DNA from 2 places in the Streptomyces sp. NPDC047000 genome. Region 1 is predicted to be linked to the other one. Evidence: riboswitches for the same ligand, from Rfam matches in the RefSeq annotation. Region 1 holds a riboswitch; the other holds the start of a gene.

Evidence for each region. Region 1 has a riboswitch for glycine ahead of gcvT (glycine cleavage system aminomethyltransferase GcvT). Riboswitches for the same ligand answer to the same signal wherever they lie in the genome.
Region 2: it holds a riboswitch for glycine, as region 1 does, so the genes downstream of both, gcvP (aminomethyl-transferring glycine dehydrogenase) here and gcvT (glycine cleavage system aminomethyltransferase GcvT) in region 1, are expected to answer to the same signal.

Annotation. Positions count from the first base shown of each region.
Region 1 is NZ_JBEYWE010000037.1:44,701-60,426, reverse strand. Features, by position in the region: gene ABZ862_RS35000 (ABC transporter permease) at 1-542, opposite strand, end outside; gene ABZ862_RS34995 (enhanced serine sensitivity protein SseB C-terminal domain-containing protein) at 1,292-2,110, opposite strand; gene ABZ862_RS34990 (enhanced serine sensitivity protein SseB) at 2,279-3,073, opposite strand; gene ABZ862_RS34985 (AAA family ATPase) at 3,318-3,944, opposite strand; glycine riboswitch at 4,433-4,542, shown strand; gene gcvT (glycine cleavage system aminomethyltransferase GcvT) at 4,760-5,896, shown strand; gene gcvH (glycine cleavage system protein GcvH) at 6,041-6,427, shown strand; gene glyA (serine hydroxymethyltransferase) at 6,444-7,709, shown strand; gene ABZ862_RS34965 (L-serine ammonia-lyase) at 7,842-9,209, shown strand; gene ABZ862_RS34960 (hypothetical protein) at 9,692-10,330, shown strand; gene ABZ862_RS34955 (methyltransferase) at 10,441-11,388, shown strand; gene ABZ862_RS34950 (LLM class flavin-dependent oxidoreductase) at 11,397-12,542, shown strand; gene ABZ862_RS34945 (AMP-binding protein) at 12,666-14,183, shown strand; gene ABZ862_RS34940 (phosphopantetheine-binding protein) at 14,458-14,679, shown strand; gene ABZ862_RS34935 (condensation domain-containing protein) at 15,021-15,726, shown strand, end outside.
Region 2 is NZ_JBEYWE010000008.1:435-16,160, forward strand. Features, by position in the region: gene ABZ862_RS15040 (CDP-alcohol phosphatidyltransferase family protein) at 1-572, shown strand, start outside; gene ABZ862_RS15045 (mannose-1-phosphate guanyltransferase) at 687-3,182, shown strand; gene ABZ862_RS15050 (DUF881 domain-containing protein) at 3,352-4,188, shown strand; gene ABZ862_RS15055 (small basic family protein) at 4,185-4,517, shown strand; gene ABZ862_RS15060 (DUF881 domain-containing protein) at 4,522-5,394, shown strand; gene ABZ862_RS15065 (FHA domain-containing protein) at 5,525-6,403, shown strand; gene ABZ862_RS15070 (MerR family transcriptional regulator) at 6,444-7,181, shown strand; gene ABZ862_RS15075 (bifunctional nuclease family protein) at 7,270-7,743, shown strand; gene ABZ862_RS15080 (MerR family transcriptional regulator) at 8,190-8,690, shown strand; gene ABZ862_RS15085 (DNA polymerase IV) at 8,835-10,205, shown strand; gene ABZ862_RS15090 (PRC-barrel domain-containing protein) at 10,348-10,719, opposite strand; glycine riboswitch at 10,857-10,951, shown strand; gene gcvP (aminomethyl-transferring glycine dehydrogenase) at 11,131-14,016, shown strand; gene ABZ862_RS15100 (TOBE domain-containing protein) at 14,163-14,582, opposite strand; gene ABZ862_RS15105 (ABC transporter ATP-binding protein) at 14,648-15,726, opposite strand, start outside.

The DNA of each region.
Region 1 (15,726 bases):
TGCAGGGTCGCGGAGATGGCGATCGCGAAGAGCAGCAACGGGAAGGCCAGGAAGATGTCCATCAGTCGGCTGATGACCGTGTCGACGCGTCCACCGTAGTAGCCGGCGACGACACCGAGGATGGCGCCGATCACGTTCGAGAGGATCGTGGCGCCGAAGGCGACCACCAGCGACACCCAGGAGCCCTCCAGGATGCGGGTGGCGATGTCGCGGCCGAACTTGGGATCGACGCCCAGCGGGTGGCTCAGGCTCATACCGCCCCAGCCGCTCTTGGGCAGCGAGGTGTCCGGGCTGATCAGGTCCTGGTGGAAGGCGTTCGGGTCCAGACCGAACATCGACTGGATCGGGCGGGAGAGGACCGCGAGGAGGATCAGCAGGATGACGATGACGCCACCGGCGACGGCCACTCTGTCCTTCTTGAACCGGGTCCAGGCGATCTGTCCAAGGGAACGACCCTCGATCTGCCCCTTGCTGGCACCCTCGAGGACAGCTTCTGGCTGTACCTCGGTTGCCGCCCCGGTGGTCTCGATCGGTGCGGTCACTGTGACCAGACCCCTCTCGCCGGTGGTGACCGGCTGCGCCTGCCGCTTTGTGCGGGTTTGTCGTCTTACCAGGAGCACGGGATCAGGAGACCCCATGTTCTGAACCGCGAGTCTTCAGCTTGCTCACGATCACCCGCCAGAGCTGACGGGGAATGTATGCGCAACCGTGATGCTCTGCTGGGGATTCCGTTATCCGAACGCTGGGTAGCACGTACCGGATGTGGAGCAGTCGGCGACTCAACGGCAATTCGGCACGCTTCGGACACGTCACTGTGTCTACGCGCGCAGAGAATGTGTTTGCTGGGTGAATCCTACGGCGGATCCGAAAAGGTATTGACCACCTCCGGGCTCCCACCCGTGTCCGAACGGCGAGACAGGGGGTTGCGCGGAGGCCGTACGGATCGTATAGCGGCAGGCCGCGCACTCGTTCACGGGGCGGGTCACGAGAGCACCGGCAAGCGGGAAATCCGAGCGATACGCGTGCGCAATTACCGGAATTGGATAGCCCCGTCAATACCCGTCTCACATCGCGGGCAATTCCCTTATGGAGAACGGCGCGTCAATAGGAGTCAGGGCACGGTTGCCGCAGGTGAGATGGGGTTCAGCGGGCAGGGTGGGCCCGGGTGCGTGGCCCATGCCGTCAACAACGCCGGGTGAGGGGCCGCGCCGAGCACGGCTGGGTGAGCGGGCCCCGGTGAGCGGGGCTCCAGGGGGCGGGGCTCCGGTGGGCGGACTCCAGTTAACGGGGCTCAGTACCCCACTGGCGGAAACCCGTACCCCGTGCCGGGCACCGCGCCGACGCCGCCGGCGGCCACTCCGCCGGGCACCGCGCCGCCGTGCGCGTCACGGTCGTAGAACGGCCGCGCGTTGGCGCGCAGCCACATCACCACGGGGTCGTGGTCGTCGGACATGACGACGGTCGACACGGGCAGTCCGTCGGGTACGGCCCCGATGGACCGCTGCATCATCGCCCGCACGGAGTCGACCGCGGGCGGTGAGGTGTCGTAGACGTCGAGGCCGATGGCGAGGTACGGCGCCCCGAGGGCGGGCTGGACCCAGGCGCGGCGCAGGGAGCGCAGGGCGGGGGTGCGGTGGGCGTTCTGGGTGAGGAGCGCGTAGAAGTGGGGGACCGCGATACCGGGTTCGGAGAGTCTGAGGGGTCCGGCGGGCTGGCGGTCGAGGCCGGTGGCGATACGGCGGAGGTCGGGCCAGGGGATGCCGACGCCGCCGCCCGGGGCGTGGGGATTGAGCCAGAGGCCGTAGTGGTCGGGGTAGAGGGTGCGGGCGACGTCGAGTCCGTCGACGACCTCGTAGGACCGGTTCCAGCCGCTGGCCGAGAGTTCCTGGGCGGAGGTGACGCAGGGCGCGTAGCCGTGGCCGCCGACCTCCATGGTGCCGTACTGGGCGTCGGGGGAACCGGCCTGGCCGTGCCACAGGAGCATCCAGACCTGGCCGGAGGAGGGGGTGGCGAGGGCGCGCAGGAGGGCCTCGTAGGCGTCGTAACGCCCGGGCGTCACCTGGCGCAGCATGTGCTCGACCTGTCCGGTCGCGGTGCCGCTCACGCTCACCTGTACCGCCCCTCCATGGATGTGCCCCGTTGCCCCGGACTATGGAACCAGCTTAAGCGCCCGGGGACCCGGCCCTCGTTGCGCGCGGGCCGGGTGTGCCGCGGCGGCCGGATGCGCCCCGGCGGACCGGAGTGGGGGGCGGGGCCGGCGGGCCCGGCCGTACGTGTCCTACTGGCCGTACTGGTAGAAGGGGCGCACGTGGTGCCTGAGCCATTCGCCGACGGGGTCCTGGGCCACGTCGAGGAGGACGAGGTTGACCGGCCAGGGGACGGCGGTCCGGCCGAGGGCGCGGCCGAGCGCGTCCAGCGGGAGTTCCCGCAGTTCGCCCTCCCACTGGGTGAGTTCGACGCCGACGAACATGACGGGGTCGGCCGTCTCGATCGACGCGAGGCAGCGGCGGGCGGTGAGGACGATGCCCGTGGCGGCGAACTCGGCGGAGGCGGCGGCGAGGAAGTCGACGGGGTCGTCCTGCCAGTCGGGTTCGAAGAGGCGGACGCGGGCGCCGGCGCCCGGTCCGTCGAGCTGGGTACGGCCGCTGCGGCACAGCTCGGCCACGGCCGGCGGGGGCAGGGGCACGCCGACGACCCCGTCGGGGTTGAGGGCGAGGCCCACCTGGGCGGGCAGACCGCGGGCGAACTCGACGGCGGGCGCCACGGTGAACGACATGTGGGAGCCGACGACCTGACGGAACTGCTCCTCGGAGCTGAACACCGGGACGAACGCCTGGCCGGCGATCTCCATGGTGGGCAGGTCGAGGTCGGTGCTGTGCGGGTCGCCGCCGTTGGGCAGGGGCACCCAGAGGAAGCTGCGGCCGAGGACCTCGACGATACGGCCGGCGGCCGCGGGCACGCCGAGGGAGGCGGAGAGCACCTCCTCCAGCTCGTTGCCGGGCCAACCGCCGTGCGGGTGGGGGTGCGTCTGCGCCGGGTAGTCCGCGGGAAAGTCCGCCGCCGGGAAGTCCATCTGTTCTACCGCCTGCTGGGAACCGCTGCTGTGGCTGAAAGGCTAGCGGGTGCGGGACCCGGATCGGCCCGGATCGGCCTTGATCGACCCTGATCGACGTGGACCGGCGCGGATCGGCGCGGATCGGCGGGGATCGGATCGGCCGGGGCGCCGGGGCGGACCTGGGCGGGCCGGGCCAGGTCCGGTCAGGTCTGTCCGGTCCGTCCGGCCTATCCGGTCCGTCCGGTCCGTCCGCGGGGAGGGGTCATCCCGTGAACGACACCCGTCGCAGCGCGTCCGCCGCGTCGCGGTCGAGGAGGACCGCCGAGCCGCAGCCGTCGGGCAGGTCGCCGCGTTCCACGGCGCGCAGCAGCCGGGCGGTGGCCTGCCGGTGCCGGAGGAAGGCGTACCGCGAGACGCCCCGGCCGCGCTCCTGCTGGCCGGCGAGGGCGGTGTCGGGGGTGACGTCGAGGAGCAGCAGATGCAGGGTGCCGCCCCGGCGCCGGGCTTCGCGGGCCAGCCAGGCGCGCACCCAGGTCTGGCTGCCGCAGTCGTGCACGGCGACGCCCCCGCCGGTGCGCAGGGCGCGGCGCAACCCCGCGTAGTGGGCGAGGCGGACGGCGGGGCGGTAGAGGACGTAGGGGAGGAGGCGGGGCAGGCGGGCGGCCCAGCGGTCGCGGGCGTGCTGGGAGTCGACGCGGATGCCGTGCACCGCGCGGTCCATGAAGGTGGACTTGCCGCTGCCGGGCAGTCCGGTCACGACGACGAGGTCGCGGGCGCCGAAGACCAGGGCGTGCGGGCTGCGTCCGGCGCGTTCGCGCAGGTCACGGACGACGGGCGCGGTGCGTTTGGCGCGGTGCCCGCGGACGGGGAGGGCGGGCCGGCCGGGCAGGGCGGCTCCGGTGGCCGCGGCGGCTGCCGCGGCCGCGGTCGCCGTGGTGGCGTATGCGGCTGTGGTCCTTTTGACCGTCGTCGTCTTCACGTGCGCGTCCTCCCCTGGAGCGGCCCTCGGTTCCCTTTGAGCGTTCCCTGGTCGTCCTCTGGTTCTTCCTTGGGTGTCCCTTGGGCCCCGAGGGGGGTTGTGCCCCTCGAATGTAAAGGAACGGTAATCCACGGAGTTCCGCGGTTCGGTCCGTGCGCCGCAACAGCCGGGTCACAGATCACGCGGGTGCCGAAAAACGTCTCTCACGATGGCCGGATATGAGCATCGTCATTCACAAAGCAGCTCGACGCTACTGACACGAGATTGCAAGGCGATCAGCGGCGGTCGTCTTGGAAAAGAAGGGTGACACCTGTAAAGCGAGGTATCACTCCTGACGCGGGAGGGCGCCGGGCCGTACCCCGTGCGATGATGTGCGCGCCAACTGCATACCGGCCGCTTGAATCCGCGCGGGAGAGTTCCCTGCGGCGCTCGCCGAGAGCGCTCACGGGACGCCGAAGGAGCAAGTCCCTCCCTTGAATCTCTCAGGCCCCGTCACCGCGCGGGCGAGGCACATCTGAAAAGCGGGCCGCCGCCGCAGCACTCCCGTGCTCCGGCTCCGGCGGCCCCACCCACGGTGCAAGTCATGACACCGGCGTCCCCCGCGGGGGCCCGCGGCCGTCATGGCGAACCTCTCAGGTTCCGATGACAGATGGGGAGGACAAGGATCACCTCCACCCGTCCTGTCCAGCCCTGTCCGGACCTGCCCTGCCCTGGGAGACCGACCGATGAGCAGTACCGACGCTTCCCTTCCCGCTGCCCCGCGCCGTACGGCGCTCGACGCCCTGCACCGTTCGCTCGGCGCGACGATGACCGACTTCGCCGGCTGGGACATGCCCCTGCGCTACGGCTCCGAGCGCGACGAGCACACCGCCGTCCGCACCCGGGCCGGCCTGTTCGACCTCTCCCACATGGGCGAGATCACGGTGCGGGGCGTCCAGGCCGCCGCCCTGCTGAACCACGCCCTGGTCGGCGACCTCGCCGCGGTGGCCGTTGGCCGGGCCCGCTACACGATGATCTGCCGGGAGGACGGCGGCATCCTGGACGACCTGATCGTCTACCGGCTCGCGGAGACCGAGTACCTGGTGGTCGCCAACGCCTCCAACGCCCAGGTGGTGCTGGACGCGCTGACCGGGCGCGCCGCGGGCTTCGACGCCGAGGTGCGCGACGACCGGGACAGCTACGCGTTGCTCGCCGTGCAGGGCCCGGAGTCCGCCGGCATCCTCGCGTCCCTGACCGACGCCGCCCTCGGCGGCCTGAAGTACTACGCCGGCCTGCCCGGTACGGTCGCCGGTGTCCCGGCGCTGATCGCCCGCACCGGTTACACCGGCGAGGACGGTTTCGAACTGTTCGTCTCCCCCGCCGACGCAGAGAAGGTGTGGCAGGCGCTGACCGAGGCGGGCGCCGGGGCAGGTCTCGTGCCCTGCGGGCTGTCCTGCCGTGACACGCTGCGACTGGAGGCGGGGATGCCGCTGTACGGGCACGAACTGTCCACCGCGCTCACCCCGTTCGACGCCGGGCTCGGCCGGGTGGTGAAGTTCGGCAAGGAGGGCGGCTTCGTGGGGCGCGAGGCGCTGCTGGCCGCCGCCGAGCGGGCCGCCGTCAGCCCGCCGCGCGTCCTGGTCGGCCTGGTCGCGGAGGGGCGCCGGGTGCCGCGCGCCGGGTACCGGGTGGTCGCCGGGGGTGAGGCGGTCGGCGAGGTCACCTCCGGGGCGCCGTCCCCCACCCTGGGCAGGCCGATCGCGATGGCCTACGTCGACGCCGCGTACTCGGCACCCGGCACGGCCGGGGTCGGGGTGGACATCCGGGGCAGCCACGAACCGTACGAGGTCGTGGCGCTGCCGTTCTACCGGCGCCGGAAGTAGCCACCGGCGCCGCACCGCGGCCGGCCCGGCCGGGCCGGCCACCGCAGTACGACCCTCACCACGATCGTCCGGTGACCCGGGTGACCACCGTCAGCGCGGTCACCCGGGTCACCGCAGCCCCCCGCGTACAGGAGAATTCAGGTCATGAGCAACCCCCAGCAGTTCCGCTACAGCAAGGAACACGAGTGGCTGTCGGCCGCCGAGGACGGCGTGTCGGCGGTCGGCATCACCGAGCACGCGGCCAACGCCCTCGGTGACGTGGTGTACGTCCAGCTCCCGGCGGTCGGCGACACGGTGACCGCGGGCGAGCCCTGCGGCGAGCTGGAGTCGACCAAGTCGGTGTCCGAGCTGTACGCCCCGGTCACCGGTGAGATCACCGCGGTCAACGAGGACGTGGTGGACGACCCGTCCCTCGTGAACTCCGAGCCGTTCGAAGGCGGCTGGCTGTTCCGGGTACGGCCGTCGGCCGAGCCGGAGGGCCTGCTGTCCGCCGACGAGTACACCGCCTACGCCACCGGCGAGGAGTCGTAACCGTATGTCCGACCGTATGTCCGTCCTGAACACGCCCCTGCACGAGCTCGACCCGGAGATCGCCGCCGCGGTCGGTGCCGAGCTGGAGCGCCAGCAGTCCACCCTCGAGATGATCGCCTCCGAGAACTTCGCCCCGCTCGCGGTGATGGAGGCGCAGGGCTCGGTCCTCACCAACAAGTACGCCGAGGGCTACCCCGGCCGCCGCTACTACGGCGGCTGCGAGCACGTCGACGTCGCCGAGCAGATCGCCATCGACCGGCTGAAGGACCTGTTCGGCGCCGAGTACGCCAACGTCCAGCCGCACTCGGGCGCCTCCGCCAACCAGGCGGCCCTGTTCGCGCTGGCCCAGCCCGGCGACACGATCCTGGGCCTGGACCTGGCGCACGGCGGTCACCTCACCCACGGGATGCGGCTGAACTTCTCCGGCAAGCAGTTCCAGGTCGTCGCCTATCACGTCGGTCCGGACACCGGTCTGGTCGACATGGCGGAGGTCGAGCGGCTCGCCAAGGAGCACCGGCCGAAGGTGATCATCGCGGGCTGGTCGGCGTACCCGCGGCAGCTGGACTTCGCGGAGTTCCGGCGGATCGCCGACGAGGCCGGGGCGTATCTGTGGGTCGACATGGCGCACTTCGCCGGTCTGGTCGCGGCGGGGCTGCACCCGAACCCGGTGGAGTACGCGGACGTCGTCACCTCCACCACCCACAAGACGCTGGGCGGGCCGCGCGGCGGGATCATCCTCGCGCGGAAGGAGTTCGCGAAGAAGCTGAACTCGTCCGTCTTCCCGGGCTTCCAGGGCGGTCCGCTGGAGCATGTGATCGCGGCCAAGGCGGTGTCGTTCAAGGTCGCCGCCTCGGAGGAGTTCAAGGAGCGCCAGCGGCGGACGCTGGAGGGCGCGCGGATCCTCGCCGAGCGGCTCACGGCGCCGGACGCCAGGGCGGCCGGGGTGAACGTGCTGTCCGGGGGGACGGACGTCCATCTGATCCTGGTCGACCTGCGCGCGTCCGAGCTGGACGGGCGGCAGGCCGAGGACCGGCTGCACGAGGTCGGCATCACCGTCAACCGCAACGCGGTGCCGGACGACCCGCGCCCGCCGATGGTCACGTCGGGCCTGCGCATCGGCACCCCGGCGCTGGCCACGCGCGGCTTCACGGCGGAGGACTTCGCCGAGGTCGCGGACGTGATCGCCGAGGCGCTGAAGCCGTCCTACGACGCGGCGGCGCTCCATGCGAGGGTGACGGCGCTGACCGGCCGGCACCCGCTGTACCCGGGTCTGGGCGCGTAGCCCCGTCCCCGGTTCAGCCGCTTTCAAGCGGCACCGCGCACACTGGACGCAGGGCCGTCCACAGCTGGGCGCGGTGCCGCTCCCGTTCCACCGCCACACCCCTGCCCTCATCGTTCCTGCCGGAGGAGTCCCGTGGCCATCTCGGTCTTCGACCTGTTCTCGGTCGGCATCGGCCCGTCGAGCTCCCACACCGTGGGCCCGATGCGCGCGGCCCGGATGTTCGCCCGCAGACTGCGCAACGAGGGGCTGCTCGACCCGGTGGCCTCGCTGCGCGCGGAGCTGTACGGCTCGCTCGGCGCGACCGGTCACGGTCACGGCACGCCGAAGGCGGTGCTGCTCGGCCTGGAGGGCGCCTCCCCGCGCACGGTCGACGTGGAGACCGCCGACGACCGGGTGGAGACGATCCGCTCCACGGGCCGTATCCGTCTCCTCGGCGACCACGAGATCGCGTTCTCCTGCGACGACGACCTCGTCCTGCACCGCCGCAAGGCACTCCCCTACCACGCGAACGGCATGTCCCTCGGGGCGTACGACGCCTCGGGCACGGAGCTGCTGGCGAAGACGTACTACTCGGTGGGCGGCGGCTTCGTGGTGGACGAGGACGCGGTGGGCGCCGACCGTATCGTGCTGGACGACACCGTCCTGAAGTATCCCTTCCGCACCGGTGACGAACTGCTGCGCCGCACACGGGAGACGGGCCTGTCGATCTCCTCGCTCATGCTGGAGAACGAGCGTGCCTGGCGCACCGAGGACGAGATCCGCGCCGGGCTGCTGGAGATCTGGCGGGTGATGCGGGAGTGCGTGGCGCGCGGTCTGTCCCGGGAGGGCATCCTGCCGGGCGGCCTGAAGGTACGCCGCCGCGCCGCCATGACGGCCCGTCAGCTCCGCTCCGAGGGTGACCCGTTGGCTCATTCGATGGAGTGGATCACGCTGTACGCGATGGCGGTGAACGAGGAGAACGCGGCGGGCGGCCGGGTGGTCACCGCGCCCACCAACGGAGCGGCCGGCATCATCCCGGCGGTACTGCACTACTACCTCGACTTCGTCCCCGGCGCCGACGAGGACGGCGTGGTGCGCTTCCTCCTCGCGGCGGGCGCGATCGGGATGCTGTTCAAGGAGAACGCGTCCATCTCCGGCGCCGAGGTGGGCTGCCAGGGCGAGGTGGGCTCCGCCTGCTCGATGGCGGCCGGCGCCCTCGCCGAGGTGCTGGGCGGCACGCCGGAACAGGTCGAGAACGCCGCGGAGATCGGCATGGAGCACAACCTCGGCCTCACCTGCGACCCGGTCGGCGGACTGGTCCAGATCCCCTGCATCGAGCGCAACGGCATGGCCGCGGTGAAGGCGGTCACCGCGGCGCGGATGGCGATGCGCGGGGACGGCTCGCACCTGGTCTCCCTGGACAAGGTCATCAAGACGATGAAGGACACCGGCGCGGACATGTCGGTCAAGTACAAGGAGACGGCCCGGGGCGGCCTGGCGGTCAACATCATCGAGTGCTAGGGAGACAGGCCCCTGCCCAGCGCGCCCGTCTCCTTCGGACCACGTACCACCCCCGCGTACGGACGCGGCTGCCGGCGGGGCCGGGAGCAGGCCCCGTGGTCGCCCGGAACCGGATCACCGGGCTCCACGGTAACCGGGCGGTTCACCGCACCCGGGACAGCACCTGACGCGCGGCAGCCCCGGCGTTCGCCCTCCGCCCCGGCCGGACCCCGCTCGGCACGGCGGGCTTCGCGGCGGCCCGCCGTCAGCGGCGCCGCACCGGCCGGCCCGGTGATGTCACCGGTCACGGACACCTCGGGTTCCGCAAACACAGTCACACGTCACCCGTAACTGGTCACGGGTCACTGGTCATCCACTGCGCATGAACTGTGCGTCAACAAGGGGCCCGTAGCGTGGGTTGAAGAAAGCGAGGGGAAAACGAGAGAGGCAGGAGGCCGTGCGATACAGGATGGGCGCCACGTCGACCCCTGAAGGGATTCCCAGTGCTGGCGATCAGAACTCCGCCGGGTGATGCCGTGTTCGGTATCAGGCCTTCCCCGCCACCGGGTATCGACGTCCGCACCGCGGTTGCCACGCTGGGACCCCGCGGGACGGACTCGGTCCATGAGGCACGCAAATACTTCTCCGAAGTGGTCACGCTTCCGACCGTTCCGGAGGTCATGGACTACGCCGAGCAAGAGTCCGTCCTTGCCCTCGTACCAGCCGGCCACCTGACCGTCTCGGACAATATCTTGCGCGACAGCTGGGTGAACCTGCATTTCCGCTTCCAGGGACGCATGAGCATGGTCGGCCTCTGGGAGAGCCCCACCAAGAAGATGTGCGCCGCCGTCAACGTCGACCGTGCGGGCGCTGCCTCCGAGGTCCGCAGCGTCGCGCTGCACCCGGCCACCGCGGCCTTCGCTCAAAAGATCTTTCCGGCAGACGTGGAACTCCGATTCTGCGATTCCAAGCCGATCGCGGTGCGGTTGGCGGAGGAAGGCCGTGTCGATGCCTGTATCGGATCGCTGGACGTCGTACAGAGGGCGGCCGGGCTCCGTCCCGTGGAGGAGTTCGAGCCGACCATGATCTGGTGTCTCTATTCCGGACTCGGGCACATTCGAAACCCTGATGCAGACTCATGAAAGCGGTCGAAGTGGAAGTGAGTGACACGAAAACGCACCGTTCCCCTGTCCGGTTCGTCGATTGCCGGTCGGCTCCCGAGGCGTTCGGTCCGGCCCCGGATCTGGCCGCCGTGAGCGCCCTGCTCGAAATCGGTCAGCGTCTCGGAATCCTGCCCTATCTCGAAGACGACGAGGCAGTGGAGGCCGCGGCACTGGCCGCCGCGGTGAACCTTCCCGTCGCCGGCGTGGAGATGCTGCTGACGACCTACGAGGCCGCCGCCATCATCGAAAAGGTTCCCGACCGGGAAGGTGCCTTCCGCGCCGCTCCCTCGTTCCCGACGCTTCGTTACCAGGCCGGCTACCTCTCGTGGGCACTCAACGCGAACCGACCGTTCATCGAGCATGCCCGCGCATTCCTCGAGGACCCAGAATCGGCTCGCACGGCATACCGCCGGGACATGGAGCAGGTGGCGGTCTCGTCCCAGTGGCAGGGGGAGATGGCGTTCTATCCCTCGCTGGTCTCGGTCGTCCTCGAGGCCGCGCCCACCCGGATCGTCGATCTGGGCGCGGGTACGGCGAGGATGCTCATCGATGTCCTCCAGCGGTTGCCGGACACCACCGGGGTGGCCCTGGATCTGGCCCACGACGCCTGTGCGGCCGCCAGGGTTCTCGCCGCGTCCGGTGGCGTCGCCGACCGGCTGACGGTCGTGGAGAGGTCCATCCAGTCCCTCGCCACGGACGACGCCGTCCTGGCGGGTGCCGACATGATCACGGCGGGATTCGTCTTCCACGACATGCTGCCCGAGGAGGAAGCCACCGCGGACGCGGTACTGCGCAACTGCCGGGCCGCGCTGCCCGAAGGCGGCCTCCTGGCCGTCACCGATGCCGTCCCGTATGCGGCGACCGGCTGGGAGCGGCGTTTCAGTGCCCTGGTCACCTACATGCACCAGCAGTTCATGGGCCGGAAGCTCCTCACCGAGTCCGAGTGGGGCGACAAGCTGTCGGATGCCGGCTTCTCCGACGTGCTGTGCGTACGGCAGTCCTCCCCGACAGGACGTCTCTTCATCGCCACCGCGTGAGGGAATCGATGTCAGCGAAGTTTCACTGGTTCCTGCCGACGGCCGGGGACAGCCGGTCGTTGGCCGTGGGAACGCACGGCACCCATGGCCCCGGCCGACGGGCGGAACCGGCCTGCGAAGGCGGCACGGACCGGTTCCGGGCGCCGGACATGGGGTACTTGGGGCTGGTCGCCCGGGCGGCGGAGCAGCTCGGATTCGAGGCGGTGCTCACTCCCACGGGTACCTGGTTCGAAGACGCCTGGCTGACCACCGCGGCACTGCTCCACGAGACCGAGCGGTTGAAGTTCCTGGTCGCTTTCCGGCCGGGTCTGGTGTCACCCACGCTGAGCGCCCAGATGGCGGCGACTTTCCAGCGCCTTTCCGAGGGAAGACTGCTGCTGAACGTGGTCGCGGGCGGGGAGAGCGCGGAGCAGGCCCGGTTCGGCGACCACCTCCCCAAGGAGCAGAGATACGCCCGGGCCGGAGAGTTCCTGACCGTCCTTCGGGGCGCGTGGAACGGCACGCCGTTCGACTTCAAGGGCGGGTACTACGACGTGCGGGGAGCGACGGTGTCCGAACCTCCGGACCCGCTGCCCGCGTTGTACTTCGGCGGGTCTTCGGGCCCGGCCGGGCCGATCGCGGCTCGCCATGCGGATGTGTACCTGACCTGGGGCGAGCCACCCGATCGGATCGCGGAGAAGATCGCATGGATCCGGAAGCTCGCCGACGAGGAGGGACGTCGCGTCCGTTTCGGTATCCGGTTCCATGTGATTTCCCGGGACAGCTCCGCGGAGGCCCGGACCGTCGCGCAGCGCCTGCTGAACAAGATGGACCCCGTCCAGGTGAGAAAAGTGCAGAACGTCCTGGCCGGCATCGAATCGACCGGGCAGGCCCGGCAGCGGGCGCTGACAGAGAAGTTCCTCTCCAGCCGGGACGCCACAGACCTGGAGATCTACCCGAACATCTGGGCGGGGGTGGGGCTGCTCCGTGGCGGAGTGGGAACCGCACTGGTGGGTGGTCATACCGAGGTGGCCGACCGGATCGAAGAGTACGCCGCGCTGGGCATCGAAGAATTCGTTCTCTCCGGGTTTCCGCATCTGGAGGAAGCATACTGGGTCGGAGAAGGGGTATTGCCCGAACTGCGCCGCCGCGGTGTGGCCCCGGCGCTGCCCTGAACTCCGGACCCTGTACCCGCACAGGGCAGGAATCCGCACCGCACCCTTCCGGAAATCGACGACCCGGAAACCGCCGTGGACGTATCACGACCAGGAATCAAGTATTGCGATGGGAGGTAGGCCGTGCCGCGCGCCGTGAATGCGATGCCGATATCGGAGAAACTGACCGAACTGGCAGCCGAAGCACCGGATTTCCCGGCAATCATCGAGGTTGCAGCCGGCCGATCCTCCCGGGAAGTCACCTACCGGTGTCTGGTCGACGACGTCCGGGGGATCGCGGATCTCCTCCGTGCCTGGAATCGTGATCTGAACGGTGCCGCCGTCGTCTGCCATCCCGCGACGGTTTCCATCGAAACGACGAAGATCATTCTGGCTGCCCTGTGTGCGGGCGTCACCGTACTCCCGTACGCTCCGCAGCTCGACGCCGAAGCACTGTCCGGCGCGCTGGGCAACGCGGGACTGAGTACCCGGACGCGGTATCTCCGAGTGCCCGGGTCATCGTCATCGGAACCCGGTCGGGAATCCGCTGCCACCGTTCATCTCACACGGTGGGAGCACACCACCGAACACCGCCGTCCACGATATCTCCTGACCACGAGCGGTTCGACGGGTGTTCCGAAGATCGTTCCCTTCTGGAATCTGGGCGACTACGATCCGAGAACCATTCCCGACCTCGTGTTCCGAGCGTGTGGCTGGCGGTCCGGACAGCGGCAGCTCATCACTCTCCCGATCCATCACATCGGGACGGTGGCCGCGCTGGTACAAGGCGTACTGGATCGGAATCAGATCGTCCTGGCGAAGCCGATGGAGCCCGAGGACCTCCTGAACACGATCGCGGATCACCGCATCGGCTGGCTCATGGTCACTCCCCATTACATGAAAGCCCTTCTGCCCGCGGCCACACGTGATCCACAACGATTGAAGAGCCTGACCGGAATTCTGCACACCGCCCTCCCCTGTCCTGCACCGCTCAAGCAGGCGTGGATAGACCTTTTGGGGGGCGAACGCGTTTTCGAGATGTACGGCGGCACCGAGGGTGTCGGCGTCACCGTGATCAACGGCTCCGAGTGGCTGGCGAAGCCCGGCTCGGTGGGGCGCGGACTGCTGACACACCTGCGGATAGGGGACGTCCCAGGGCAGGCACAGGGTGCGGGCGGCATCGGCCGTATCTATCTCCGTCGGCTGGGGGCGGCCGGCCGGGCCCGCTCGGCCGCCCCCTGGCTCCGGCACACCGACGACGGTTACGTGAGCCTGGGCGACATGGGGTGGCTCGACGAAGACGGATACCTCTATGTCTTCGACCGTGCCGCGAACCGGGCCGCCACCTCCAGCGGGGTCATGTGGCTCGGCCGGCTGTCGCTGGTACTGCGAACCCATCCGGACGTCCTGGACGCCGAATGCGTCGCGCTCACGGGCGCGGAGCGGGACACGACAGGAGCGCTGCTGGTGCTGCGGGACTCCGTGGCCGAGCTCGATCTGCCGGCGATCCAGAGTTTCTGTGCCTCTCGGATCAAGGATCACGAGCTTCCCGAGGTCTGTATCCGCGTGACCGAGATCCCTCGGTCGGAGATCGGCAAGCCCGATGCCGTCGCCATCAGGAAGATATTCGACCGGAAGGGGTTCCGTGCCACGGGAGCTTGACGTCACTCTGTTCCGCGGAATGTGCGAAGACGTCCTGGGTGCCGCCTTTCACGAGACTCCGGAGTTCACGGTCTACGCATCTGTCGATGGACTCGGGTCCGGGGTCGATATTCGCCTGGCGTTCCGTGGATGCTATGGCATCGACGTACGGCGAGTGCGATTCGTCGACGGACTCCGATGGGCGCCGTCGGGCTGGTGCGACTATGCGGCCGGCCCGGACGGACCATCTCCTCGGATTCTGTCGGAGTACGTCCATACACCTCCGGCCGACCCTGTGGAACAGGAACTCGCCGAGCTCTGGGAGGAGCGCCTGGAGATCCGGGGCGTGGGCGTGGAAGACGACTTCTGGGAGTGCGGCGGAGACTCTCTCTGCTTCATCGAGATCGTCGAAGTCCTGAACCAGGAATACGGTGTCCGATTGGGTTTCTTCGACATCGGAGCCAGCGTCACCATAGCCCGCCTGGCCGCTCTGGTGCGCGAGCGTTCGCCGCGATGAAGACTCATCCCCGATCGAGGCAAAAGCTCACGGGCGGCTCGGGCCGGGGATGAAACCGTAACAACTGATACGCGTAGGGGAGGTGAACCATGGAGTACTTCGACACCGAGATCGTGGACATCGAGTCCCTGTCCGACGAGGCCCTTGCCGACATCATCGGCGGTGCCGCGATCAACGGCTGCACGAACTAGGCAGCGACTCGATCCTGGCCGGCACCCGAGATTCCGGATGTCGGCCAGGATTGTCGACGACAGGGAGATGACGCAATGCGCCACCAGGGTCGGGAGACGGTACCGCTGACGCTCCCACAGCTCTCGGTCTTACGGGCTCTGCGGGGTGACATGAGTGCCGGGCCGACCCTGGAACTCTCGTACCGCATCCAAGGGCCCCTGGACATCCAGGCGTTCATCGCCGGCACAGGTGACGTCGTCGGCAGCCATGACGCGCTGCGGCTGGCGATCTGTGAGTGCGGGAACTCCGGGCCCCATCAGTGGGAGAGGGCGACGCCTCCGCCGACCGAGCTGGTCAGGTGCCAGAAAGTCAAAGCCGGTTCCGAGGAACGGTTCTCCCGGTATGTCGCCGGCCTGGCCACGAAGGATGTCGCCGAACCCTGGGACCTGCGGACGGAGTTCCCGTTCCGGCTGCGGTTGCTCCGCTACGCGCCCGATCTCCATGCATTTGTCGCGACCTTCTCCCAGTTCGCGGTCGACGGCAGCGTCCGGGCGATCTTCGGCGGGGACCTGTGGCAGGCGTATCGCCGGCGCCGGGGCGATCGCGAAGCCTTCACCGCACCGAGCCCGCAGTTCCTGAGCGTGGCCGCACGGCGCGGATCCCCGGCTGCCGACGGCAGGGACATCGCCGGTTTCTGGCGGCGCCGGTACGCCCGGATACCCCAGGAATGGGGCTTTCTCGCCTCCTCGGTTCCCGATGCGGACCCGGCGGAGGCCGGGACCCTGGAGACGAGCTTCGTCCTCGACGGCGAGCGGCTTCGCAGGATGCGGCAGGCGGCACGGGCCGGCAACGCCACCGAGCTCGTCTGGATCCAGC
Region 2 (15,726 bases), on a different contig from region 1:
TCCTCACCATCCCCAACATCCTCAGCATGGCGCGTCTGGCCGGCGTACCCCTGTTCCTGTGGCTGATCCTGAGGCCGGAGTTCGGGGGCCCCGAGAGCGACGGCTGGGCGCTGCTGGTGCTGGCCCTGAGCGGAGTCAGCGACTACCTGGACGGCAAGCTCGCGCGACGCTGGAACCAGATCAGCAGCCTCGGCAGGATCCTGGATCCCGCGGCGGACCGTCTCTATGTCCTCTCCACGCTGCTCGGCCTGACCTGGCGTGACATTCTGCCGCTCTGGCTGACCGCTGCACTGCTGACGCGTGAACTGATCCTGCTGGTGATGGTGGGTGTCCTCAGACGCCACGGCTATCCGCCGCCGCAGGTGAACTTCCTCGGGAAGGCGGCTACGTTCAACCTGATGTACGCCTTCCCGCTGCTTCTGCTCAGTGACGGAAGCGGATGGATCGCGTCACTCGCTGCGATTTTCGGATGGGCGTTCGCGGGATGGGGTACAACCCTGTATTGGTGGGCAGGAGTCCTCTATGTAGTGCAGGTCCGCCGCCTGGTACGTGCGGACGCCATGGCCGATTGAGCTCGCTGATTGTCCGGACCTAGTGGCTCGATGGCCCGCCGCGGAAAAGTGCGGGACAATCTGGACGGGTGAAGTCGGCTAGACCGTCGTCTCTTAGAGGAGGACGCTTCCGACATGAAGGCCGTCGTGATGGCTGGTGGCGAAGGCACCCGCCTTCGTCCCATGACCTCGAGCATGCCCAAGCCACTCCTGCCGGTCGCCAATCGGCCGATCATGGAGCACGTGCTGCGGCTGCTCAAAAGGCATGGGCTCAACGAGACAGTCGTCACCGTGCAGTTTCTCGCCTCATTGGTGAAGAACTACTTCGGTGACGGCGAAGAGCTCGGCATGGAGCTCAGCTATGCCAATGAGGAGAAGCCACTCGGTACCGCCGGGAGCGTCAAGAACGCCGAAGAGGCGCTGAAGGACGACGCCTTCCTCGTCATTTCCGGTGACGCCCTGACGGACTTCGACCTCACCGAGCTGGTCAATTTCCACAAGGAGAAGGGCGCGTTGGTCACGGTCTGCCTGACCCGCGTACCCAACCCGCTCGAATTCGGTATCACCATCGTCGACGAGGAGGGCCGCGTCGAGCGGTTCCTGGAGAAGCCCACCTGGGGCCAGGTCTTCTCCGACACCGTGAACACGGGCATCTATGTCATGGAGCCCGAGGTGTTCGACTACGTCGAGGCCGATGTCCCCGTCGACTGGTCCGGTGACGTCTTCCCGCAGCTGATGAAGGAAGGCAAGCCGATCTACGGCTACATCGCCGAGGGCTACTGGGAGGACGTCGGCACCCACGAGAGCTACGTCAAAGCCCAGGCGGACGTCCTGGAGGGAAAGGTCGACGTCGAACTCGACGGGTTCGAGATCTCTCCCGGCGTCTGGGTGGCAGAGGGTGCCGAAGTGCATCCCGACGCCGTTCTGCGCGGACCGCTCTACATCGGCGACTACGCCAAGGTGGAAGCCGGCGCGGAAATCCGTGAGCACACCGTGGTCGGCTCCAACGTCGTCGTGAAGAGCGGCGCGTTCCTGCACAGAGCCGTCGTGCACGACAACGTGTACGTCGGGCAGCACAGCAACCTCCGCGGCTGTGTCGTCGGCAAGAACACCGACATCATGCGGGCGGCACGGATCGAGGACGGCGCGGTCATCGGCGATGAGTGCCTCGTCGGTGAAGAATCGATCGTCCAGGGCAATGTCCGTGTGTACCCCTTCAAGACGATCGAGGCCGGCGCGTTCGTCAACACCTCGGTCATCTGGGAGTCGCGGGGCCAGGCGCATCTGTTCGGCGCCCGGGGCGTGTCCGGAATCCTCAACGTGGAGATCACCCCGGAACTCGCGGTACGGCTTGCCGGTGCCTATGCGACCACCCTGAAGAAGGGTGCGACGGTCACCACGGCCCGTGACCACTCCCGTGGTGCCCGTGCGCTCAAGCGGGCCGTCATCTCCGCGCTCCAGGCCAGCGCCATCGACGTACGGGACCTGGAGAACGTACCGCTGCCCGTGGCGCGGCAGCAGACCGCGCGGGGCAGTGCCGGCGGCATCATGATCCGGACCACGCCCGGCGTACCGGACTCCGTCGACATCATGTTCTTCGACGGGCAGGGTGCCGACCTCTCGCAGGGCAGCCAGCGCAAGCTGGACCGCGTGTTCGCACGCCAGGAGTACCGGCGCGCGTTCCCCGGTGAGATAGGCGACCTCTATTTCCCGGCCAGCGTCTTCGATTCGTACACCGGCTCGCTCCTGCGCAACGTGGACACGACCGGGATCGCCGAATCAGGTCTCAAGGTGGTCGTGGACGCCTCCAACGGCTCTGCCGGCCTGCTGCTGCCCAGCCTGCTCGGCAAGCTCGGCGTGGATTCGCTGACCATCAACCCCGGCCTGGACGAGTCCCGGCCGACGGAGACGGTCGACATGCGGCGCTCGGGGCTGGTGCGCCTCGGTGAGATCGTGGCGTCCTCGGGCGCGGCGTTCGGCGTGCGGTTCGACCCCGTGGGCGAACGGCTGTCCCTGGTGGACGAGAAGGGCCGCATCATCGAGGACGACCGGGCGCTGCTGGTCCTGCTCGACCTCATCGCGGCGGAGCGGCGCAGCGGGCGTGTGGCACTGCCGGTCACCACGACGCGTATCGCCGAGCAGGTGGCCGCCTACCACGGGACCCAGGTCGAATGGACGACCACATCGCCGGACGACCTCACCCGGGTGGGCGGCGAGGAGGGCACCATCTTCGGCGGCGACGGCAAGGGCGGGTTCATCGTCCCCGAGTTCAGCAGCGTGTACGACGGCACGGCGGCGTTCGTACGCCTCATCGGCCTGGTGGCACGCACACAGCTGACCCTGAGCCAGATCGACGCGCGTATCCCGCGCGCGCACGTCCTGAAACGCGATCTCGCGACTCCGTGGGCGGTCAAGGGCCTGGTGATGCGCCGCGTCGTCGAGGAGGCCGGGGACCGCTTCGTGGACACCACGGACGGGGTGCGGGTGGTGGAGACCGACGGGCGCTGGATCATGGTGCTGCCTGACCCGGCCGAGGCGGTCACGCACCTGTGGGCGGAGGGACCGGACGACGCCTCCGCGCAGGCCCTGCTCGACGAGTGGGCGGCGATCGTGGACAGCGCCGGGCGCTGAAACGGGACCAGCCGTACGTGCCGGACAAGCCTCCCCAAGGGGGCCTGTCCGGCACATGGGCATGGCCATTCGGAGGTATTGCCCGCGACGTGCGACGATGTGCGGCATGCCGCAGCAACCCCCCGTTCGGAGCACAGTCCCGCGGCGGCCGTCGCGTCCGGACGCCTCCATGTCGTTGCTCACCAACGTCATGGACCACAGTCTCGACGACGGGTACGCCGAGGCTGCCGCCCGCAGGCGGACGGCGGGCACGAGCGGCATGCCGAAGACCCTCCGGGCCAAGCTCGGTCTCGCCGGCGGTCTGGTCCTCGCGGCACTCGTCGTGACCGTCGGAGCGGCACAGGCGCGCGTGGCGGCGCCGGTCGTCGCCAAGGAGCGCCAGGAGCTCATCGACCGCATCGACCGGGAGACCAGGACCGCCGACAAGCTGGAATCCGGCGTGGACGGCCTGCGTGACGACGTGAGCGCCCGTCAGCGGGCCGCGCTGCGGCAGAGCGGTGGCAGTGACCGTGCCGATCTCGTGGGCGTCCTGTCGGGCGCCACAGCCGTGCACGGGCCCGGTGTGAAGCTGGTCGTCAACGACGCCAAGGAGGCTTCCTCGGGCGGCAGCGGCGACCCGCGCGAGACCTCCGGTTTCTCCGACACGGGCCGGGTGCGCGACCGTGACATGCAGCGTGTCGTCAACGGCCTCTGGCAGTCGGGGGCCGAGGCCGTCTCCATCAACGGGCAGCGGCTGACCGCGCTGTCCGCGATCAGGGCCGCCGGCGAAGCGGTGCTGGTCGACAACAAGCCGTTGGTGCCGCCCTACACCGTTCTGGCCGTGGGGGACGGGGACAAGCTGAGTACCGGCTTCCGGAACAGCCCCGACGGGGTGTATCTGCACACGCTGGAAGACAGCTACGGCATCCGGGCCACCATCTCCACGGAGAGCGACCTCCGGCTGCCCGCCGCACCGAGTGTGATCGTACGCACCGCACAGCCGAGCACTGAGAAGGGCACATCGTGATCGCCGTACTGGGCCTCGTCGTGGGAGTCGTGGCCGGCCTCTTGGTCCGGCCTGAGGTTCCGGTGGTGGTGGAGCCTTATCTGCCGATCGCCGTCGTGGCGGCGCTGGACGCCGTCTTCGGCGGGCTGCGGGCCATGCTCGACGGCATCTTCGACGACAAGGTCTTCGTGGTGTCGTTCCTCTCGAACGTGGTGGTGGCGGCGCTGATCGTCTTCCTGGGTGACAAGCTGGGGGTCGGCGCGCAGCTGTCCACCGGAGTCGTCGTCGTGCTGGGCATCCGTATCTTCTCCAATGCCGCGGCGATCCGACGGCACGTGTTCCGGGCGTGAGAACATGACCGACCGCCAGGAGCAGCCGGAGAACAGGTTGCGCAAGGAACTGCCCGAAGAAGTACCCGCAGCGGCTCCCGGTCCGCAGCCGGACCACCGGCCAGCGGCCGGAGAACGGACCGCGCCCGCCGCCGTGCCCGCCCCCTCGCCCGCCCTGACCGGACGTCAGCGGCTGGGGCAGGGGCTGTGGCCGCCCCGGATCACCCGGGCCCAACTCATCGTCGCGCTCCTGCTGTTCGGCCTCGGCTTCGGCCTGGCCGTTCAGGTCGCCTCGAACAGCGACAGCGACAGCGCCCTCCGTGGCGCGCGCCAGGAGGATCTTGTGCGCATCCTCGATGAACTCGACGACCGCACACAGCGTCTTGAGGACGAGAAGCAGGGTCTCGAGAAGCAGCGGGACGAACTGGCGAACAGTTCGGACCAGGCCGAGGAGGCCCGTAAGCAGACGGTCGAGAAGGAGAGGCAGCTCGGCATCCTCGCAGGCACTGTGGCCGCGCAGGGGCCAGGTATCACGATGACCATCGATGACACGAAGGGGACGGTCGAGGCGGACATGCTGCTCGACGCGATCCAGGAGTTGCGCGCGGCCGGCGCGGAGGCGATCCAGGTGAACGGTGTCCGCGTCGTCGCGAACACCTATCTGACGGATTCCGGCAAGAGTGTCGACGTCGACGGGAACAAGATCGACGCGCCCTATCGTTTCAAGGTCATCGGCAAGCCGCAGGACCTGGAACCGGCGCTCAACATCCCCGGAGGCGTGGTGCAGACTCTTGAGAAGGAGCAGGCCACCGTGACCGTCGAAAGGTCGGGCAAGATCGTCGTGGATGCCTTGCGGGCTGCGAAGCAGCCTGACTACGCTCGGTCGTCCTCCCGGTGAACCGGGGGTGCATGGGGCGCGTCGCGGCGGGGCATGAGGTTGCCCGGGGTCGGCGCACCGAAGAGGGGCCGCGTGGTGGAAACTGTCGGGTGGACATGGACGTTGTAAGAGTGTCCGGGTCGACCGGTGTATGCAATCAGGGTTCGTCCTGCCCCACGGGCGGGTCTGTTTCGGTCAAGGGGAATCGCCCGTGAAGTTGTTTGCGAAGTTGTTCGGCAAGAGCGCGCGAGAAGGCGGCGACAACGCTACGGCCCGTCATCGTGCCCAGCCTGAGGCGGAAGGTCAGCGTCCGCTGTTCCGCGACCAGGTGGCTGGTGCGGGCGGAGACATCTCCCGAGGTCAGGGCGCGTCGTCTGTTGACCCTGCCCAGGCCGGCGGCATAGGTTTCGGGCAACCGTCGACCTCAAGTACGGGTGGAGGGTTCGCGTCCGGCCCGTATGCGTCCAGTGCCCCGTCGGGGCAGGAGGATCCGTCCATGTCGTTGGTGTGCACGAGGTGCGGCAACCGCAATGCGGATCATGCCCGCTTCTGCTCCAACTGCGGCGCCCCGCTGCGCCCCGGCGCGGTGCCGGAGCGTGCGTCCGAGACGACCTCGACGATCTCCATCTCCGGCATCGAGGCGTACGACTCCGAGACCACCGGCCAGATCCAGATGCCGACGCTGTCGCCGGAGGCCCAGGCGGCCGTCGACGCACTGCCGTTCGGCTCGGCCCTGCTGGTGGTGCGCCGCGGCCCCAACTCGGGCAGCCGCTTCCTCCTGGACAGTGAGCTGACCACGGCAGGCCGGCACCCGCAGAGCGACATCTTCCTGGACGACGTGACCGTCTCCCGCCGGCACGTGGAGTTCCGGCGCGCTCAGGACGGCGCGTTCTCGGTGGCCGACGTGGGCAGTCTCAACGGCACCTATGTCAACCGCGAGCGGATCGACGAGGTCCCCCTGGCCAACGGCGACGAAGTTCAGATCGGCAAGTACCGGCTGGTTTTCTACGCGAGCCGGCAAGGCGTCTGACCTCCTCCGGACGCCATCCGGAGAACCCCAGGGAAGGTCCATGCTGCGAACACCGAGCGGCGGTGCCGGACACGGCACCGCCGCCACGGACAGCGGGCTGATGAGCATCGGCGCGGTGCTGGCCACGCTGCGCGCCGAGTTTCCCGAAGTCACCATTTCCAAGATCCGGTTCCTGGAGTCCGAAGGACTCATCGAACCGGGTCGCACACCGTCCGGCTACCGCAAGTTCAGCACGCAGGACGTCGAACGGCTCGGGCATGTGCTGCGGATGCAGCGGGACCACTATCTGCCGCTGCGGGTGATCCGTGAGCACTTGGACGCCATGGAGCGCGGCGAGGCCGTGCAGCTGCCGGTCGTGGGACGGCAGCGGGACGGAGAGTCCGGCGCGCCGTTCGTCGAGGAGCCCACGGCGGCGCGGATCGGACGGGACGCGCTGCTCGCCGCCGCCGAGATCGACGAGCAGGTGCTGAAGGAATGGGAGTCGTACGGGCTCATCGCCCCGCTCGAGGACGGGGCCTACGACGCCGAGGCGGCCACCGTCGCCTCGCTGGTCGCCGAACTGGGCCGGTTCGGGATCGAGCCGCGGCATCTGCGGGTGATGAAGGCCGCCGCCGACCGTGAGGCGGGCCTTGTCGACCAGGTGGTGGCCCCGCTCAGGCGCCACCGCAATCCGCAGACCAGGGTCCATGCGGAGGCCCGCGCCAAGGAACTCGCCTCGCTCACGGTGAAGCTGCACGCCGCCCTGGTGCAGACCGCGCTGGGCGTACGGCTGCCGTGACGGGCGGCGCACCCGGGAGGGGACCGGATCGGCCACCTGTTCCCGGCCCGACTACCCAAACGTCCCGGGCACGGCCTAGGGTTGCTGTGTGAACGAGCTCGATGTCGTAGGTGTCCGGGTCGAGATGCCCTCCAACCAACCGATCGTGCTCCTGCGCGAAGTGGGAGGCGATCGCTACCTCCCCATCTGGATCGGTCCGGGGGAGGCGACCGCCATCGCCTTCGCCCAGCAGGGCATGGCTCCCGCGCGTCCGCTGACCCATGACCTGTTCAAGGACGTGCTGGAGGCGGTCGGCCAGGAGCTCACCGAGGTCCGTATCACCGACCTGCGCGAGGGCGTCTTCTACGCCGAGCTGGTCTTCGCGAGCGGGGTGGAGGTGAGTGCCCGTCCCTCGGACGCCATAGCGCTCGCCCTGCGCACCGGGACGCCGATCTACGGCAGTGACACGGTGCTCGACGACGCAGGTATCGCGATCCCCGACGAGCAGGAGGACGAGGTCGAGAAGTTCCGCGAGTTCCTGGACCAGATCTCGCCCGAGGACTTCGGCACCAGCAACCAGTGAGCCGCTGCCGGCCCCGGCCGACTTGCGCTCCGTGCCGCCCCGGCAGACGCTGGGTCACCTCAGGGTTCGCCGCGGGTGCCGGCGGTACCGAGAGCGTCATGCGGCCGCCCGCGCACACATTCGGCTAGCCTTTCCCCGCGGCGGGGTGCGGGAAACCACTCGTAGGGTGATTATCACTCGGCGTGCCGAGTGTGGCGATCGTTGACGCACCCCTGGTGACTGCCTACCGTCGAGAAGGCAGGTCGAGGACGGAGGTCGGCGTGAGAAGCAGCGGCGGCGGTACGGCCGGGGGCGTCCCCGGAGCCGGTTACGGGGGGAGCGTTCCGTACCCTTCCCCGAGCTCACGGCTCCGTCCGGGCACGGGACACGCCCAGCCGGGCGGCGCGGCAGGTCATGCCCGGCAGCGACCGGCAGCCGTGCCGAACGGCGGAGGAGCGACGACGAGCATGGCGTCCGAGCAGATCGGTTACCGCGGCCCGACGGCGTGCGCCGCCGCCGGGATCACCTACCGGCAACTGGACTACTGGGCGCGCACCGGGCTCGTCGAACCGAGCGTGCGGCCCGCCCACGGCTCGGGCACCCAGCGGCTCTACAGCTTCCGGGACGTCGTCGTCCTGAAGGTTGTCAAGCGCTTTCTGGACACGGGCGTCTCGTTGCAGAACATCCGTACGGCCGTACGGCACCTCAGGGAATGCGGTTTCCGCGACCTGGAGCGGATGACGCTGATGAGCGACGGCGCCACGGTGTACGAGTGCACCTCGCCGGACGAGGTGCACGCCCTGCTCCAGGGTGGCCAGGGAGTCTTCGGCATCGCCGTCGGAGTGGTGTGGCGGGATGTGGAGAACGCGCTCTCGCAGTTGCACGGTGAGCGTGTCGACACGGGTGAGACCCTCATCGGGCCCAATCCGGCGGACGAACTGGCACGGCGGCGCAACCGGGCGGTCTGAGGCGCGCCCATGGGGACACCGGGACCACTTCCTTCCCGCCCGGCGACGCGGCAGGGGTGCCTGTGCGGCCTGCCGCACGGAGCATGTGACGCCGGTGCGGGCTCGGCGCGGACGTTGTCAGTGGCGTAGGGCAGCATCGGAGATGTGAGAGCCGCGCCCACCATCCTGCATCTCGACATGGACGCCTTCTTCGCCTCGGCGGAGCAGGCGTCCAAGCCGAGCCTGCGGGGGAAAGCCGTCATCGTGGGCGGGCTGGGGCCCCGCGGTGTGGTCGCCACCGCCTCGTACGAGGCCCGCGTCTTCGGGGTGCACTCGGCGATGCCCATGGCGCAGGCCCGCCGGCTCGCCCCGAACGCCGCTTGTCTCGTGCCGCGCTTCGGCTTCTACCGTGCCGTCAGCGGCCAGGTGATGGAACTGCTGCACGCCCTCTCACCGCTGGTGGAGCCGCTGAGTCTGGACGAGGCGTTCGTGGATCTCGAGGCCGGGGGAGTGGCGTGGGACGCCGAGTCCGCCCGCCGTACCGGGACGAAGCTGCGTGCCGACATCCGTGCGGCCACGGGGCTCACGGGGTCGGTCGGCCTCGCAGCCTCCAAGATGCTCGCCAAGATCGCCTCGGAGCGGGCCAAGCCGGACGGCCTCGTACTGATCGAACCGGGCACCGAACGCACCCTGCTCGGCCCCCTGCCGGTGCGGACCCTGCCGGGGGTCGGCCCGGCGACCGGCGACCACCTGCGGCGGGCCGGGATCACCACGGTCGACGAGATCGCCGAGGCGGGTGAGGACGAGCTCGTACGGCTGCTCGGCAAGGCGCACGGGCACGCGCTGTACGCCATGGCGCTGGCGCGGGACGACCGGCCCGTGGTGGCCGAGCGGGAGACCAAGTCGGTGTCCGTGGAGGACACGTACGACATCGACATCCACGACCGTGTCCGGGTCGGCACGGAGGTCCGGCGGCTGGCGGACCGCTGCGTGCGGCGGCTGCGCGCCTCGGGTCTGTCGGGGCGCACGATCGTGCTGAAGGTGCGGCGCTACGACTTCTCCACGCTGACCCGCTCCGAGACGCTCCGCGGACCCACCGACGACCCGGCGGTGGTGCGGGAGGCCGCCGCGCGGCTGCTGGACGCCGTGGACACGACGGGCGGAGTACGGCTCCTCGGGGTGGGTGTCAGCGGACTCGCCGACTACACCCAGGAGGACCTCTTCGCCCAGGCTGCCGGAGAGGAGACGGACACCGGACAGGAGCCGTCCGACGAAGCGTCCGCGTCGCAGCCGCCGCCCGCGCCGAAGGAGCGGCACTGGCCCGCGGGGCACGACGTACGGCACAGCGGGTACGGGCACGGGTGGGTGCAGGGCAGCGGCATCGGACGGGTCACCGTCCGGTTCGAGACCCCGGACTCGCCGCCCGGCCGGGTGCGGACCTTCCGCGTCGACGACCCGGACCTGGAGCCGGCGGATCCCCTCCCGCTGGTGACCCGGAGTCCGGGCCCGGACCTCGTGGCCCGGGCAGTGCCATGACGGCGGGCCCCGCTGCCTCCGGTCCTTCACCCGGACCTCCGGGAGACGCCCCGGAGAACGCCCCGGCACGGACCGGAAGGACGGTTCCGGCACGGCGCGCCCGGCCACGGGCGCGCGCTCCTACAGCTGGCCCGGACGGGCGCTACGCGTCCTCCGTGCCCGCGAGCCGGCCGAAGTCGCGGTCGGGCAGGGGCGGAGCCGGGGCCACGTCGAGGCCGTAGTGGTGATAGAGCTGGAGCTCCTGTTCGGGGGAGAGGTGGCGGCCGACGCCGAAGTCGGGTGCGTCCTTGATGAGACCGCGGTCGAACGGGACACGGAGGGTGCCCTCCACCAGCTCACTGGGCTCCAGAGGGACGAACGCGTCGCGGGAGAACAGACCGGTGCGTATGGCGGCCCACTCCGGTACGCCGGTCGCGTCGTCGAGGTACACCTCGTCGACGGTACCGATCTTGGTGCCGCTGCTGTCGAACGCTCTGCGGCCGATCAGGCTGCGCGGATCGATGTCGGTTCGCACGGTCCCGTCCCTCCACGTGGTCGCACCTCGTACGCGGTCACTACATCACCACAAAAGAGCACATCGGGGGCGGCGGCCAGTCGGAGGACCGCCGAGAGACCGTCCGTGAGGCCCGCTGGTACGCTGGCAGCGGCTGCTGACCCCGTGCGGGAGAGTCCTCCGGAAGCGTCGGGGGCGCCGAAGGAGCAAATCCTCCCCGGAATCTCTCAGGCCCACGTACCGCGCGGACGAGGTCACTCTGGAAAGCAGGGCGGGTGCCGACGGGCCCCCGCTCTCACCGACGGTGAAAACCGGGAGCGCTCGAGCGGCCCGGTGAAGCTCTCAGGTTGAGATGACAGAGGGGGAGGCCGTCCGGGGGATCCGCGCCGTGGTACCCCCTCGAAGGTCGCGTCAGACCAGGAGGCCTCCGCAATGACCGCCCACCGCATCCCGCTCTCCGAGCTCGAACAGGGCATCCCCTTCGAACAGCGCCACATCGGTCCCGACTCCGGGGCGCAGGCCAAGATGCTCGCGCAGGTCGGCTACGGCTCTCTGGACGAACTCACCGCCGCGGCCGTACCCGACGTGATCAAGAGCACCGCCGTGCTGGACCTGCCGGCCGCCCGCACCGAGGCCGAGGTGCTCGCCGAACTGCGCTCCCTGGCCGACCGCAACCAGGTCCTCGACTCCATGATCGGCCTCGGCTACCACGGCACCTTCACCCCGCCGGTGATCCTGCGCAACGTCATGGAGAACCCCGCCTGGTACACGGCGTACACGCCCTACCAGCCGGAGATATCGCAGGGCCGTCTGGAGGCGCTGCTGAACTTCCAGACCATGGTCGCCGACCTCACCGGCCTGCCGACCTCCGGCGCCTCCCTGCTCGACGAGGGCACCGCCGCCGCCGAGGCCATGGCTCTGTCGCGCCGTATGGGCAAGAACAAGAAGGGGCTCTTCCTGGTCGACGCGGACGCCCTCCCGCAGACCATCGCCGTCATCCGGACCCGCGCCGAGCCGACCGGCGTCGAAGTGGTCGTCGCCGGCCTCGCCGACGGCATCCCGGCCGGCCTCGCCGGACGCGAGATCAACGGCGTGCTGATCCAGTACCCCGGCGCCTCCGGCGCCGTACGCGACATCCGGCCTGTCATCGAACAGGCGCACGAGCTGGGCGCCGTGGTGACCGTCGCCGCTGATCTGCTGGCCCTCACGCTGCTGAAGCCGCCCGGTGAGCTCGGTGCGGACATCGCCGTCGGCACCACGCAGCGCTTCGGCGTGCCGATGGGATTCGGCGGCCCGCACGCCGGTTACATGGCGGTACGCGAGAGTTACGCACGCAGCCTCCCCGGCCGCCTGGTCGGCGTGTCCGTGGACGCCGACGGCCACCAGGCCTACCGGCTCGCCCTCCAGACCCGTGAGCAGCACATCCGCCGAGAGAAGGCGACCAGCAACATCTGCACCGCCCAGGTGCTGCTCGCCGTGATGGCCGGCATGTATGCCGTCTACCACGGTCCCGAAGGCCTGAGGGGCATCGCCCGGCGCACCCACCGCTACGCCACGCTCCTGGCGGCCGGTCTCGAGGCGGCCGGGGTCGAGATCGTCCACGGCGCCTACTTCGACACCCTCACCGCCCGGGCCGAGGGCCGCGCCGCCGAGATCGTCGCCGCCGCCCGGGAGCGCGGGGTCAACCTGTACCTCGTCGACGCGGACCACGTCTCCTTCGCCTGTGACGAGACCACCACCCGTGCCCGGCTGGATGCCGTATGGGGCGCCTTCGGCGTCACGGGCGACCTCGAGGCCCTGGACACGACGGCCGAGGACACACTGCCGCGGGAACTGCTGCGCACCGGCGATTTCCTCACCCACCCCGTCTTCCACCGGTACCGCTCCGAGACCGCGATGCTGCGCTATCTGCGCCGCCTCGCCGACCGTGACTACGCGCTCGACCGCGGCATGATCCCGCTGGGTTCCTGCACCATGAAGCTCAACGCGACCACCGAGATGGAGCCGGTCACCTGGCCCGAGTTCGGCGGACTGCACCCGTTCGCGCCCGCCGAACAGGCGCAGGGCTATCTCACCCTCATCCGTGAGCTGGAGGAGCGCCTCGCCGAGGTCACGGGCTACGACAAGGTGTCCCTGCAGCCCAACGCCGGTTCGCAGGGCGAGCTCGCCGGTCTGCTCGCGGTGCGCGGCTATCACCGCGCCAACGGGGAGGAACGCCGCACCGTCTGCCTCATCCCGTCCTCCGCGCACGGCACCAACGCCGCGAGCGCCGTGATGGCGGGCATGAAGGTCGTCGTGGTGCGGACGGCCGAGGACGGTGAGATCGACGTCGCGGACCTGCGCGCCAAGATTACGCAGCACCGTGACGAACTCGCCGTGCTCATGATCACGTACCCGTCCACGCACGGTGTGTTCGAGGAACACGTCGCCGACATCTGCGCCCGGGTCCACGAGGCGGGCGGCCAGGTGTACGTGGACGGTGCCAATCTCAACGCCCTGGTGGGCCTGGCCAGGCCCGGCCACTTCGGCGGCGACGTCTCCCACCTGAACCTCCACAAGACGTTCTGCATCCCGCACGGCGGCGGCGGTCCCGGCGTCGGCCCGGTCGGGGTCCGCGCGCACCTGGCGCCGTACCTGCCCAACCACCCGATGCAGCCCGCGGCGGGCCCGGAGACGGGCGTCGGACCGGTCTCGGCCGCCCCCTGGGGCTCGGCCGGTATCCTGCCGATCTCCTGGGCCTACATCCGCCTCATGGGCGGGGAGGGACTCCGGCGCGCCACACAGACGGCCGTCCTGTCCGCCAACTACATCGCCAGGCGCCTCGAACCCCACTACCCCGTGCTCTACACCGGCCCCGGCGGCCTGGTCGCCCATGAGTGCATCATCGATCTGCGGCCGCTGACCAAGGCGACCGGCGTGACCGTGGACGACGTGGCCAAGCGGCTGATCGACTACGGCTTCCACGCGCCGACGATGTCGTTCCCGGTGGCCGGCACCCTGATGATCGAGCCGACCGAGTCCGAGGACCTGGGCGAGCTCGACCGGTTCTGCGAGGCGATGATCGCCATCCGCGCGGAGATCGAGAGGACCGGTTCCGGCGCCTGGCCCGCCGACGACAACCCGCTGCGCGGCGCGCCGCACACCGCGGCCGCCCTGAGCGGCGAGTGGGAGCACGCCTACAGCCGCGAGGAGGCCGTCTTCCCGGCCGGTGTCTTGGCCGCCGACAAGTACTGGCCGCCGGTACGCCGGATAGACCAGGCGTTCGGCGACCGGAACCTGGTCTGCGCGTGTCCGCCGCCGGACGCGTACGAGGACTGAGCCGGCCAGAGCCCAGCAGGCCGCCCCGGCCCGGTTCTGGGCCGGGGCGCTGAGCCGCGGTGCCTCGGCAGCGGGGTGCGGGCGCGTGGTTCCGGCGTCGGTGTCGAGGCGGCGGAGCTCAGCGCCCCGGTCCCGCCCGTGCCGCGTCACACCGTCGCCAGAGCCACCTCGGTCGACTTGATCAGGACCACTACCGGCACCCCCGCCGCGAGACCGAGGTCGCCGACGGCGTCCTTGGTGATCGCGGCGGTGAGTTCGGCGCCGCCGACGTCCACCTTGACAGCGGCCATGGCGGCGCCCGTGGTGACGGCGGTGACCGTGCCGCGCAGCTGGTTGCGGATCGACACGCCCTGGACCGGCGCGGTCGCGAGGGACACCTCCGTGGACTTCACGAGGGCGCGTACGGCGGAGCCGGCACCGAGTCCGAGCTCCTCGGCCGCCTCCAGGGTGATCGCCGCGGTCAGGATCCGGCCGCCGTCCAGACGGACGCCGACCGTGGCCATGGCCTCGCCGGGGGTGACCGAAGTGACGGTGCCGGGGAGCTGGTTGCGGATGCTCAGGCTCATGGCAGGTGCCTCGCAGGGTGGTGGGTCCGTGGGGGAGGAGTGCTCACCGTAGCCCGGAGAGGGCGTCACGCCGGGTATGCGTGGGTCTGAGTCGCCTTGACCGTCGCCCAGAGCGCGGCGCCCGGCTGGAGGTCGAGCTCGGCCGCGGCGACGGTGGTGAGGTCCGCGGCGAGCGGGAGTTCACCGGACAGGTCCGCGCGGATCTGGTCGCCGTGGGTCTCCAGACCCGTGACCTCGCAGCGCCACAGATTGCGGGCGCTGGAGCCGGAGGGCCGCTCCCGGTAGAGGGTGACCGCGCCCGGCGGGAACGCCACGAAGACCTCGCCGGAGAGTTCCTCGGTGGTGGTGATCGCCGGACCCGTGTCGAGCCGGACGGTGTGACCGCCCTCGGCCCGGCCCCGGTACAGGTTCAGGCCGACCAGCTGGGCGATGTAGTCCGTACGGGGGTGCCGCGCGATATGGGTGGGGGTGCCCTCCTGCACCACCCGGCCGTCCTCGACCACGACCAGCCGGTCGGCCAGCACCATGGCGTCCAGCGGATCGTGCGTGACCAGCACGGCCACGGCCTCGAACTCGGCGAGGTGCCGCCGCAGCCGTGAGCGGACCTCCAGGCGGGTCCGGGCGTCGAGGGCGGCGAGGGGCTCGTCCAGGAGCAGCAGCCGGGGCCGCACGGCCAGGGCCCGGGCCAGGGCGACCCGCTGCGCCTGGCCGCCGGACAGCCGGCGCGGTTTGGCGGCCGCGTGGTCGCCGAGGCCCATGTGCTCCAGCCACTCGGCGGCCAGGGCGCGGGCCTCGGCCCTGGTCGCGCCGTGGCAGCGGGGGCCGAACGCGACGTTGTCGAGGGCGGTGAGGTGCGGGAAGAGCAGGTAGTCCTGGAAGACCACGCCGACCGGGCGGGACTCCGGTGGGGTGCGGTCCAGCGGGGCGCCGTCCAGGCGGAGGTGGCCTCCGGTGAGCGGGACGAGTCCGGCCAGGGCGCGCAGCGCGGTGGTCTTGCCCGCGCCGTTCGGGCCGAGCAGGGCCACGACGTCGCCGGGAGCGGCGGTCAGCGCCACGTCGAGACGGAAGGAACCGCGGTCGACGACGAGACGGGCGTCGAGGCCCGCGCCGCGCCCCGCACCGTCCGCACCGGTGTCCGGGGCCG